DNA from 2 places in the Blautia sp. 1001283B150304_161114_C9 genome. Region 2 is predicted to be linked to the other one. Evidence: riboswitches for the same ligand, from Rfam matches in the RefSeq annotation. Region 2 holds a riboswitch; the other holds the start of a gene.
What was found. Region 2 has a riboswitch for cobalamin ahead of I4V44_RS12655 (sirohydrochlorin cobaltochelatase). Riboswitches for the same ligand answer to the same signal wherever they lie in the genome.
Positions count from the first base shown of each region.

Region 1: linked by a shared signal. The riboswitch ahead of I4V44_RS10655 (ABC transporter substrate-binding protein) and the one ahead of I4V44_RS12655 (sirohydrochlorin cobaltochelatase) in region 2 are both predicted to bind cobalamin.

Region 1 covers NZ_JADPGO010000018.1:51,870-57,388, reverse strand. Annotated here, with positions in the region: cobalamin riboswitch at 388-570, shown strand; gene I4V44_RS10660 (hypothetical protein) at 712-1,920, shown strand; cobalamin riboswitch at 1,996-2,195, shown strand; gene I4V44_RS10655 (ABC transporter substrate-binding protein) at 2,392-3,954, shown strand; gene nikB (nickel ABC transporter permease) at 4,010-4,957, shown strand; gene nikC (nickel transporter permease) at 4,962-5,519, shown strand, end outside.
Region 2 covers NZ_JADPGO010000025.1:14,859-20,377, forward strand. Annotated here, with positions in the region: gene hisG (ATP phosphoribosyltransferase) at 1-624, shown strand, start outside; gene hisD (histidinol dehydrogenase) at 627-1,931, shown strand; gene hisB (imidazoleglycerol-phosphate dehydratase HisB) at 2,038-2,625, shown strand; partial or broken gene hisI (phosphoribosyl-AMP cyclohydrolase) at 2,711-3,025, shown strand; cobalamin riboswitch at 3,223-3,399, shown strand; gene I4V44_RS12655 (sirohydrochlorin cobaltochelatase) at 3,601-4,998, shown strand; gene I4V44_RS12660 (hypothetical protein) at 5,323-5,519, shown strand, end outside.

The DNA.
Region 1 (5,519 bases), on a different contig from region 2:
TGATGTATAGTATTTGCGAGAGACACCTTCTTTCGTAAATGTTGCAAATGTTTGTTTAGGCACTTTCATTATACAACACACGGAATCGAGGTGTCTTTCTTTTATGCAAAATCACGAACTTGCTCATTTATAGTAGTAAAAATATTTTAGCATAAACAAAGAAATGCCACAAGAGAAGGTAGTGCTGCAAAGAGACCCTTATTATGGAATAGATACTGGAATCTGAATATTCAAGACCATAGTAAAAGTGAATAAAAAAACATATAAATATTAGATGTAAATTATTGACGTTAACCAAATGGAATTATATAATAAAAATATAATGAAGTTGGGGAAAAGCCTTAGCGCGGAGTAAAAATAGTTTTTGACTTTTAGCCCCTGATATCATATTATAAAAATAATGCATGTTTCCAGTAATATGGAATTAAAAGGGAAACCGGTGCAAGTCCGGTACGGTCCCGCCACTGTAAAAGGGAGCTTTTTATCATATACGTCACTGCTGAAGAGGCGGGAAGACGATAAAATGCGATGAACTTAAGTCAGGAGACCTGCTTGCATTGGAAAAAAGGTTATTTCTTACGGTGTATAAGAAAGGCTTTATTTTTATACCTAAAATACATTTTAAGAAAAGAATCTTTTTTATTTCAGGAAAGGATGTGAGAAAAGAAAACTTGAACTTTTATACAAATACGATAGAAAGGTAAAAAAGGAATGAAAAAGATAATAAGTTTTATATTGACAATGATTATGCTGCTCACCTGCACCAGTATTTCAGTTATGGCAGCCGATACTCAGAGTGATACAACAAATCAGGACGGAAAAATGACAATAGGAGTGTCCGTATATAATCTGAATGATGCAGAAGTAAGAGCATTTAGAAATTATTTTGAAAATTATGTCGGCATGGCTTTTGATGTCGAGTTTTTATATTCTTCCAGTATAAGTACAGCAGAAGAAGAAATCAGCTTTATCAACGAGCTTCATGAAAGAAATGTAAAGGGAATTATTTCTTTCCTTTCCTCAGATCTTGAAGAAGTTCTTCCGGTATGTGAAGAATATGGTATGTATTATGTACGTGGCTCAGGAACGATCAGTGATGAAATGTATGAGAAAGTAAAGGATAATCCTTATTTTCTGGGAACAATAGGAACATCTGTTGAAACAGAAATGGATGCGGCTGCCAATATGGCGGAGTATTTTGTTTCAGAGGATCAGAATAACCAGAATCATTACATAATAGCATGTGGAGGATCTGCTATCGGTAATGAGATGCATCGTCTGAGAACGATTGGTATTCTGAATAAGCTTCAGGAAGCATATGGCCTGTCATATGAGAAGTCTGTAGAAGAACTGGTGAATACGCAGGATACTGAAGAAATTGAAACAGGCAGTGACATTAAGATTACTCTGGTTCCGGGGTATCCAAAAGATCACCTGGATGAAAAGCTGGCTGATTCGCTGAATACAGGAGAGTATAATGTTATTCTGAGTGTAGTGAGCGCAAGTGATTTTATCAAGATAATTGATGCTTATGAAGAAGAGAACAGTACAGATGTATTGTTGGGTTCCATTGACTGTTTTACAGAAGATACATACGAAATGTTTAATAAAAAGGGATATAACGGCAAGGAAAGAATCGACTATCTTGTAGGAAAATACGGTGCTATCGTTGCACCATCATTTGTTGCCATGAAAAATGCTCTGGAAGGCTTTGCAGAAGATTACCGTGAAGATGGAAGTGCTTTCCGGCTGCAGCAGTCATTCTGGACAGCGGATTCAGTAGATGAGTTTAATAAGCAGTATGCGTTATCTATTGGAATGTATGATAATACATATAGTGTAGAGGACATGATGGAAGTTCTGAAATCCTATACACCGGAAACAAATTTTGAGAAATTCCGGAAATTTACGGAAAAATAGATAGAAAATAAGAGTCTAAAATAATTGACGTATACATGATGGTATGTTATGATAAATGAGTATTCATACGGTCATTTAATGATTTTAGAGATAAGTTCAGACCAGCAGAAGCGTCCTGCTGGTCTGATTAAAAGGGAAACCGGTGTAAATCCGGTACGATCCCGTCACTGTGATAGTTGGTTTTCAGCTGAATGCCACTGGAAGATGTTTTTCTGGGAAGGTGCTGAAAATGGGTAAGCTTAAGTCAGGAGACCTGCTTATTTCTGGTAAAAGAGATTCTTGCGGACGACGAGAAATCCTGATTAAGAGTTACAACTTCATGTGTTGCATATATATGTTTGATTCTTTAATGGTAAGATTTCGTGACGGATGTGGGAGCATCTGTCTTTTTTTTCGTTCAAAATCACAGGAATGGACAGTATGAGAAGGAAGAAAAACAACGAAGAAACAAAAAAAGAAAGGAAGTAAAGGATGAAAAAAACAAAAAGAGAATTACTTGTGTTAGCAGCGGCAACAACAGTTGCATTATTAATGGGAGTTACTGTACAGGCGAAGGGTGATGAGAAGGTTTTAAACTTCGGATGTCAGATGTACACAGATGGATGTGTAAACAGTGCAAATGATGAAAACGGTGGATGGAATGCTATGAGATATGGTATTGCTGAAGCATTATTTAAATTCGATGACAATATGGAAGTTATCCCGTGGCTTGCTGAGAGTTATGAAGTAAATGACGAGCATACAGAATGGACGATCAAGCTGAAAGACGGAATTAAATTCTCTGACGGATGTGATTTAACTCCGACAAAGGTAAAAGAGTATTTTGATCACATGAAAGAGGTAGGACCTTCCGGATCTGCCAAACCGGAGAAATATCTGGAATTTGAAGCAGAAGTTACTGTAGATGATGATGCAAATACTATTAACATCAAAACAAGCAAACCATATGCAAACCTTGTAGGACAGCTCTGCCACCCAACTATGGGAATCACAGATGTAGAACATATTGAAAACTACGATAATGGAATTATTGGAACAGGTCCATACAAGATTGAAGAATTCAATGGTGTAGGTGTTGGTTATACATTAGCTGCAAATGAGTATTATCGTGAAGATGTTCCATACGATAAGATCAATCTGCTGTTCATGGGAGATAACTCCGCAAAAACAATGGCTCTCCAGAGTGGTCAGGTAGACTTGGTTGAGAATATCACAAATGTAGCAGATATTCAGGATTTCCAGGACAGTGATGACTTTACTGTTGATATTGCATCCGGTGTACGCTGCGGATTTGCATGGATGAACTTTGATGGTGTTCTTGGAAACAAAACACTTCGTCAGGCAATCCTGATGGCAATTGATAATGATACAATCTGTAATTCCAGAACAATCGGTGGACTTTATACACCAGGATTCTCCGTACTGCCTTCTACTCTGAACTATGACTATGACAAACTGGAAAATCCATATACCTATGATCCGGAAAAAGCAAAACAGATTCTGGATGATGCAGGAATCGTTGATACAGACGGAGATGGAATCCGTGAACTGGATGGTCAGAATATCAACCTCAGATATATTTCTTATGAAAACCGTCTTCTGAATGACTTTGCAGATGCTCAGGCACAGTATCTTGCAGAAATCGGTATTGGTGTTGTTCCTGAATACGGAAGCTCAGATGATCAGTGGAGTAAACTTGCAGCACTGGATTATGACTTTAATAACAATAACTGGATCACTGTTGGTACCGGAGATCCTCTGGCATATATGGCTAACTGGGCAACTGATACCAGCTACTGCGCATACTCCAACCCGGACTATGACAAGTTATATGAAGAATTAAAAGGTGAAATGGATCCGGAAAAGAGAAAAGATCTGATCTTCCAGATGCAGCAGATTCTGGTAGATGATGCAGCGGTTCTGATTGATGGATACTACAACTCATCTATGATCTACAGTAAGAAAGTTGGTTCTGCACATATCCATACAGCAGATTACTACTGGCTGTCAACAGAAATTACTCCTGCAGAATAAGAAAAGTCTGCGAATTGTGAAGTTACTGAATAGTTACAAACAGAAATAAAAAGAGGTGTCTTTTTTGAGTAAAAAGCAAATAATCAAGCGTTTATTACAGATTGTGATCGTATTGATCGGTATCAGCTTTATTACATTTGCACTGACCTTTATGTCACCAGGTGACCCTGTACGAAACATGTACACGGCAACCGGTGTAATGCCTACTGAAGAAATGGTTCAGGAGACACGCGAGGAACTTGGTCTGAATGATCCGTTTCTGGTGCAGTATACCAGATGGCTTAAGAACTGTCTGAAAGGTGACTTTGGCAAATCATACAGCTTAAATAAACCAGTTACAGAACTTCTTGCAGCCAGATTATGGCCGACTTTGAAACTTACATTAATGGCCATGATCCTTATGCTGGTTATTTCTGTACCTTTAGGTATGTTGTCTGCCATATATAAAGATAAATGGATCGATTATCTCGTCCGGGGAATTACATTCCTCGGATGTGCGATGCCTAACTTCTGGGTTGGACTTCTGTTAATGCTGGCATTCTGTGTTTATATCAATGCATTTCCGGTTATCAGTTCTGCGGGAGACTTTAAGAGTCTGTTTCTTCCGGCTTTGACACTTGCGATTGCAATGTCTTCCAAATATACCAGACAGGTAAGAACAGCGGTGCTGGATGAACTGAGTCAGGATTATGTGATCGGTGCACAGGCAAGAGGAGTAAAGAAATCAAAGATTATCTGGGGCAATGTATTTCCAAATTCATTGCTTCCGCTGATCACAATGTTTGGTCTTTCCATAGGATCACTTCTTGGAGGAACCAGTGTTGTAGAAGTAATCTTCTCTTATCCGGGTCTTGGAAACCTTGCAGTTTCAGCAATCACATCCAGTGATTACAATCTGATCCAGGGATATGTATTATGGCTTGCCCTGATTTATATGGTCATTAACCTGATCGTTGATGCATCTTATGTTTATATTGATCCACGTATGCGTTTAAAGGAGTAGAATCATGAAAAAGAAAAACAGATTTTTAGCAAATAAAACTTTTGTCGTGTTTTCTATTCTTGCAGTCTGTATTATTCTGACAGCAGTATTTGCACCGGTGGTAACCAGAGGGGTTGACCCGTTAAAAGGTTCTCTGGTAGATGCACTGCTTCCGCCATGCAAGGAACATATTTTTGGAACCGACAAAATGGGCAGGGATATTTTTTCAAGAGTTATTTATGGAGCACGTGCATCTCTGTCAGCAACCTTTGGTGTTGTTGCCCTGATCTTTCTGGTGGGAACTGTTACCGGAGTCCTTGCAGGATATTTCGGAGGTGTCATTGATGCTGTTATTATGCGAATTGCAGATATGATGCTTGCTTTCCCAGGACTGGTACTTGCTCTTGCTGTTGCAGGTATTATGGGCGCAAGTATCAAAAATGCGATCATCGCTATTGTAGTAGTAAGCTGGACCAAATATGCGCGTCTGGCACGAAGCCTAGTTATGAAGATCCGTGACAGGGATTATGTATCAGCAGCGATCGTTACCGGTTCCAAAACACCGTATATGCTGTTTCGATAT
Region 2 (5,519 bases):
ACAAAAGGCAGACTTGCCAACAAAACAATGGAGATGTTTGAGAAAGCAGGAATCACCTGCGAAGAGATGAAAGATAAAGATTCCCGTAAACTGATCTTTACCAATGAAGAACTGAAGATGAAATTCTTCCTTGCAAAAGGGCCGGATGTTCCTACCTATGTAGAGTATGGTGCGGCAGATATCGGAATTGTGGGAAAAGATACGATCCTGGAGGAAGGCCGTAAGCTTTATGAAGTGATGGATCTTGGATTTGGAAAATGTAAGATGTGTGTCTGTGGACCGGAGAGTGCCAGAGAAGTTCTGGAGAATAACCAGCTGATCCGTGTGGCGACTAAATATCCAAATATTGCCAAGGATTACTTTTTTAACAGAAAACACCAGACAGTAGATTTGATCAAATTAAACGGTTCCATTGAACTGGCACCCATCGTTGGTCTGTCTGAAGTGATCGTAGATATTGTGGAGACCGGAAGTACACTGAAGGAAAACGGACTGAAGGTGCTGGAAGAGGTCTGCCCGCTGTCTGCCAGAATGGTAGTCAATCAGGTGAGCATGAAGATGGAAAATGAGAGAATCCGTAAACTTATTGAAGACTTAAGAAGAGTTCTTCAGGAGGAGATGTAAAGATGCGTACAGTAAAATTAACAAAAGAATCAACAAAGGATATTCTTGAGAATCTGCTGAAAAGAAGCCCGAATAACTATGGAAAATTTGAATCCACAGTAGCTCAGATCCTTGATAAAGTAAAAAATGAAGGGGACGCAGCCCTTTTTGCCTATACAAAAGAATTTGACAAAGCTGATGTGACAAAAGAGACTATCCGCGTCACAGATGCAGAAATTGAAGAGGCTTATGCGCAGATTGATCCTGCACTTCTTGGAGTGATCCGCAAAGCTCTGGTCAATATCCGTCAGTATCATGAAAAACAGATCCAGAACAGCTGGTTTACAAGCACAACAGATGGAACTATGCTTGGACAGAAAGTAACACCGTTAAATCGTGTGGGTGTTTATGTACCCGGTGGAAAAGCAGTTTATCCGTCTTCTGTACTGATGAATATTGTACCTGCGAAAGTGGCAGGAGTCCCGCATATTGTTATGACAACACCGCCCGGAAAGGATGGCAAAGTATGCGCTTCCACACTGGTAGCAGCCAAAGAAGCAGGAGCAGATGAGATTTATAAGGTGGGTGGTGCACAGGCAATCGGTGCCCTTGCTTTCGGAACAGAGAGTATTCCGAAGGTAGACAAGATCGTAGGTCCCGGAAACATTTTCGTAGCTCTTGCAAAGAAAGCAGTATATGGCTATGTAAGCATTGACTCCATTGCAGGACCGAGTGAGATCCTTGTTCTTGCAGATGAGACAGCTAATCCGCATTTTGTGGCAGCAGACCTTCTTTCCCAGGCAGAGCATGATGAACTGGCATGTGCTATCCTGATCACTACAAGTGAGGAATTTGCGAAGAAAGTAGATGAAGAAGTAAAAGGTTTCGTGGAGGTTCTTTCCAGAAAAGAAATCATTCAGAAATCTCTTGATAACTTTGGCTACATTCTGATTGCAGAGGATATGGACGAAGCGATTGAGGCGGCCAATGAAATCGCTCCGGAACATATGGAAATCGTGACAGCCAATCCTTTTGAAGATATGATGAAAGTGAAGAATGCAGGTGCGATCTTTATCGGAGAGTACAGCTCCGAGCCACTGGGAGATTATTTTGCAGGTCCGAACCATGTGCTTCCTACAAACGGAACTGCCAAATTCTTCTCAGCCCTTTCCGTAGATGATTTTATCAAGAAATCAAGTATTGTATATTACTCAAAATCTGCGCTGCGTAACATCCACAAAGATATCATCCAGTTTGCAACTTCTGAGCAGCTTACTGCACATGCAAATTCTATTGCAGTTCGTTTTGGGGATGAAGATAACGAATAATGGTAAGGCTTTGAATCTGAAATCTGCTATAATGTAAACTGTAGTTTGCACAGAAAAACATGGATTCAGAGTGTTTGAAAATAAGTAAGACAGAGAGGACTTAACCATGGCAAGAGAAGCCTCAGCAGAAAGAAATACAAAAGAAACAGAAATCAAATTAAAAATAAATCTGGATGGAACCGGATACTCTGATATTGAGACAGGTGTGGGATTTTTTGACCATATGCTGGATGGATTTACCCGTCATGGACTTTTTGACCTCAGTGTCAGAGTCCATGGAGATCTTCAGGTGGATGATCATCACACCATTGAGGATACAGGAATTGTTCTGGGAACAGCATTAAAAGAAGCAATTGGTGACAAAAAGGGGATTAAGCGCTATGGAAGCTGCATCCTTCCTATGGATGAATCCCTGGTGCTCTGTGCGATCGATCTGTCCGGAAGACCTTACTTTGTATGGGATGCAGAGTTTACCACAGACAGGATTGGTGACATGTCCACAGAAATGGTGAAAGAATTTTTCTATGCCATTTCCTATGCCTGTGGCATGAATCTTCATATCAAGGTTCTGGCAGGTGGGAATAATCACCATGTAGCAGAAGCAATGTTCAAAAGTTTTGCCAAAGCACTGGACGCAGCCACATCCTATGATCCAAGGATCACAGATGTTCTGTCTACCAAGGGCAGTCTGTAAATTCTGAAGATTTACGAAAATATCAATCAACAAAATTATATGGAGACAGAAAATGGAAAATACAGTGAATTTAAAAAGCAGCATCGCATGGTCTGATTTTAAATTAAACAGTGATGGAATGGTACCTGTCATAGCTCAGGATTATCAGACAAACGAAGTACTGATGCTGGCGTATATGAATGAAGAAGCATTTAATACCACTCTTGAAACAGGTAAAATGACTTACTGGAGCAGAAGCCGCAATGAACTCTGGACGAAGGGACTCACATCCGGACATCTCCAGTTTGTAAAATCCCTTACACTGGATTGTGACAATGATACGATCCTTGCTAAAGTAGAGCAGATCGGTGCAGCCTGCCATACCGGAAACAGAACCTGTTTTTTCAAAGCCCTGACAGAAGTGTGATGAATAACGCGATAATATACATACAAGCCAAAATTCCATTGCCGCAGGCAATCTGGAATGAATTTTGGCTACGTTACTGTGAACGGAGTGAACAGTAACACTAATGCCAAACATTAAAGGAAAATATACACGAATTGTATTGACATTTTTGGTAAAATGTGATAAAAAAAGAATATCCGAATTGAATATGTGCAATGTTATAACGCAAAGGTTGCATCGTACTTGATGCGCAAAAGAGAATCCGGTGAGAATCCGGAGCGATACCGTCACTGTGTATGGGAGCTGTTTTTCAGAAACCACTGGGAAACCGGGAAGGGAGAAACAGCGATGATCGAAGTCAGGAGAACTGCCTTGGCGTAGAATTTAAGGTCTGCGGTATACAGAACCTGTATTCTCATAACGATACATAGCTCTTTTATTAAATGAATCAGACAGAATCGGAAATTACAGATATATCTGGTACATATAAACCATGTATTTATGGGAAGGCGGTAGCTGCAGAATATGCAGCTGCCTTTTTTGTGCATACAATTGTCCGGAAATACGAGAAATAAAAGAGGAAAAACGAAATGAAAAGAAAATCCATGTTAGCCTTATTACTGGCAGTATCCATGACCTGTTCCATGACAGCAGCAACAGGTACAGTTGCTTTTGCATCTGATGATGCAGCAACAGAAGAGGCTGCAGATGACACAGAAGCAGCTGCAGACGATGCAGATGCAGCAGATACAGAGGAAGCATCTGATGATACAACAGAAGCTTCTGATGATGATCAGAAAGCCGCAGACGAAGTTGGTGCCCTGATCGATAAGATTTATGTTCAGGAAAGAACAGACACAACTGACGAAGACTGCAAAGCAGCAAAAGAAGCATGGGACAAACTTACAGATGCTCAGAAAGAACTGGTAACAGGTGAAGAAGCAAGCCCTGAATACTTTGGACGTGACACAGGTGATGCTTCCAAAGATGATCCTCGTAACCAGGATGAGATTGGTGAGAATGAACTTCTTGTAGTAAGTTTTGGTACATCCTTCAACGACAGCCGTGCAGAGGATATCAAAGGAATCGAGGATGCCCTTGCAAAAGCATATCCGGACTGGTCAGTAAGACGTGCATTTACAGCACAGATTATCATCAACCATGTACAGGCAAGAGATGATGAAGTAATCGATAATATGCAGCAGGCTCTTGACCGTGCAGTAGCTAACGGTGTTAAGAATCTTGTTGTACAGCCGACACATCTGATGCATGGTGCAGAATATGATGAAATGACAGAGGCAATTGATGGATACAAAGACAAATTTGAATCTGTTGCAATTGCAGAGCCAATGCTCGGTGAAGTTGGTGATGACGCTACAGTGATCAATGATGACAAGAAAGCAGTTGCTCAGGCAATCACAGATGAAGCTTGCAAGGAAGCTGGATTTGATGATATGAAAGCAGCAGCAGATGCAGGCACAGCATTTGTATTCATGGGACATGGTACATCCCATACAGCTAATGTAACCTATGACCAGATGCAGACACAGATGGATGATCTTGGATTCACAAACGCTTTCATCGGAACTGTAGAGGGAGAACCGGAAGACACAGCATGTGACAAGGTTATCGAGAAAGTAAAAGAAGCAGGATTCAAGAATGTGATCCTTCGTCCTCTGATGGTCGTTGCCGGAGACCACGCTAACAATGATATGGCCGGTGATGATGCAGATTCCTGGAAATCTCAGTTTGAAGCATCCGGTGATTTCGACAGTGTTGACTGCCAGATCGCAGGTCTTGGAAGAATTGCAGCAGTAGAAGATCTGTATGTGGCTCATACAAAAGCAGCAATTGATTCTCTTGGAGCATCTGACGATGCAGCGGCAGAAGATACTGATGCCGAAGCAGCAGATGACAGTGCAGACGATGCACAGGCAGATGACGCAGCTGAGACAACAGCTGATACTGCAGAGGCTGATGCTGAATAAAAAATATTGTTCAAACAAGATAAACTGCCCGGAGGACTTGCAAAAGTTTCCGGGCAGATATATTATATGATAAGAAAAAAAGAAGTCATAGCAATTCCATAAAATACTGCAAACAGTTCGCACGTTTCTGTTCATTCCGTTCACAGTAACGTGCGCACATCTGAGAAAGATCCAGAGGAACTGTCTTAATTGCATTATTTTCTGGAATTACTATAATATATTTGCCATCACCTGTTCAAAAGCCTGTTGCTCTGCAGCAGATGGGTTGAACAGCACGATAGAAAAAACTATAAAAAATATGAAGATAAGGGAGAAGAAATAATCATGAAGAAACGTTCATTTACATTATTAATGTCAGCACTTACTATTTCAGCTACTCTGATCGGTACAAGCCCGGTTGCTGCAAAGACAGATACTGATACGGCAACAGAAGAAACCACTGATAAAGAAGAAACCACTGCAAAAGATGCTGATTCAGAAAATACAGATAATAAAGAAACAGATGCATCCAAGGGTGATAC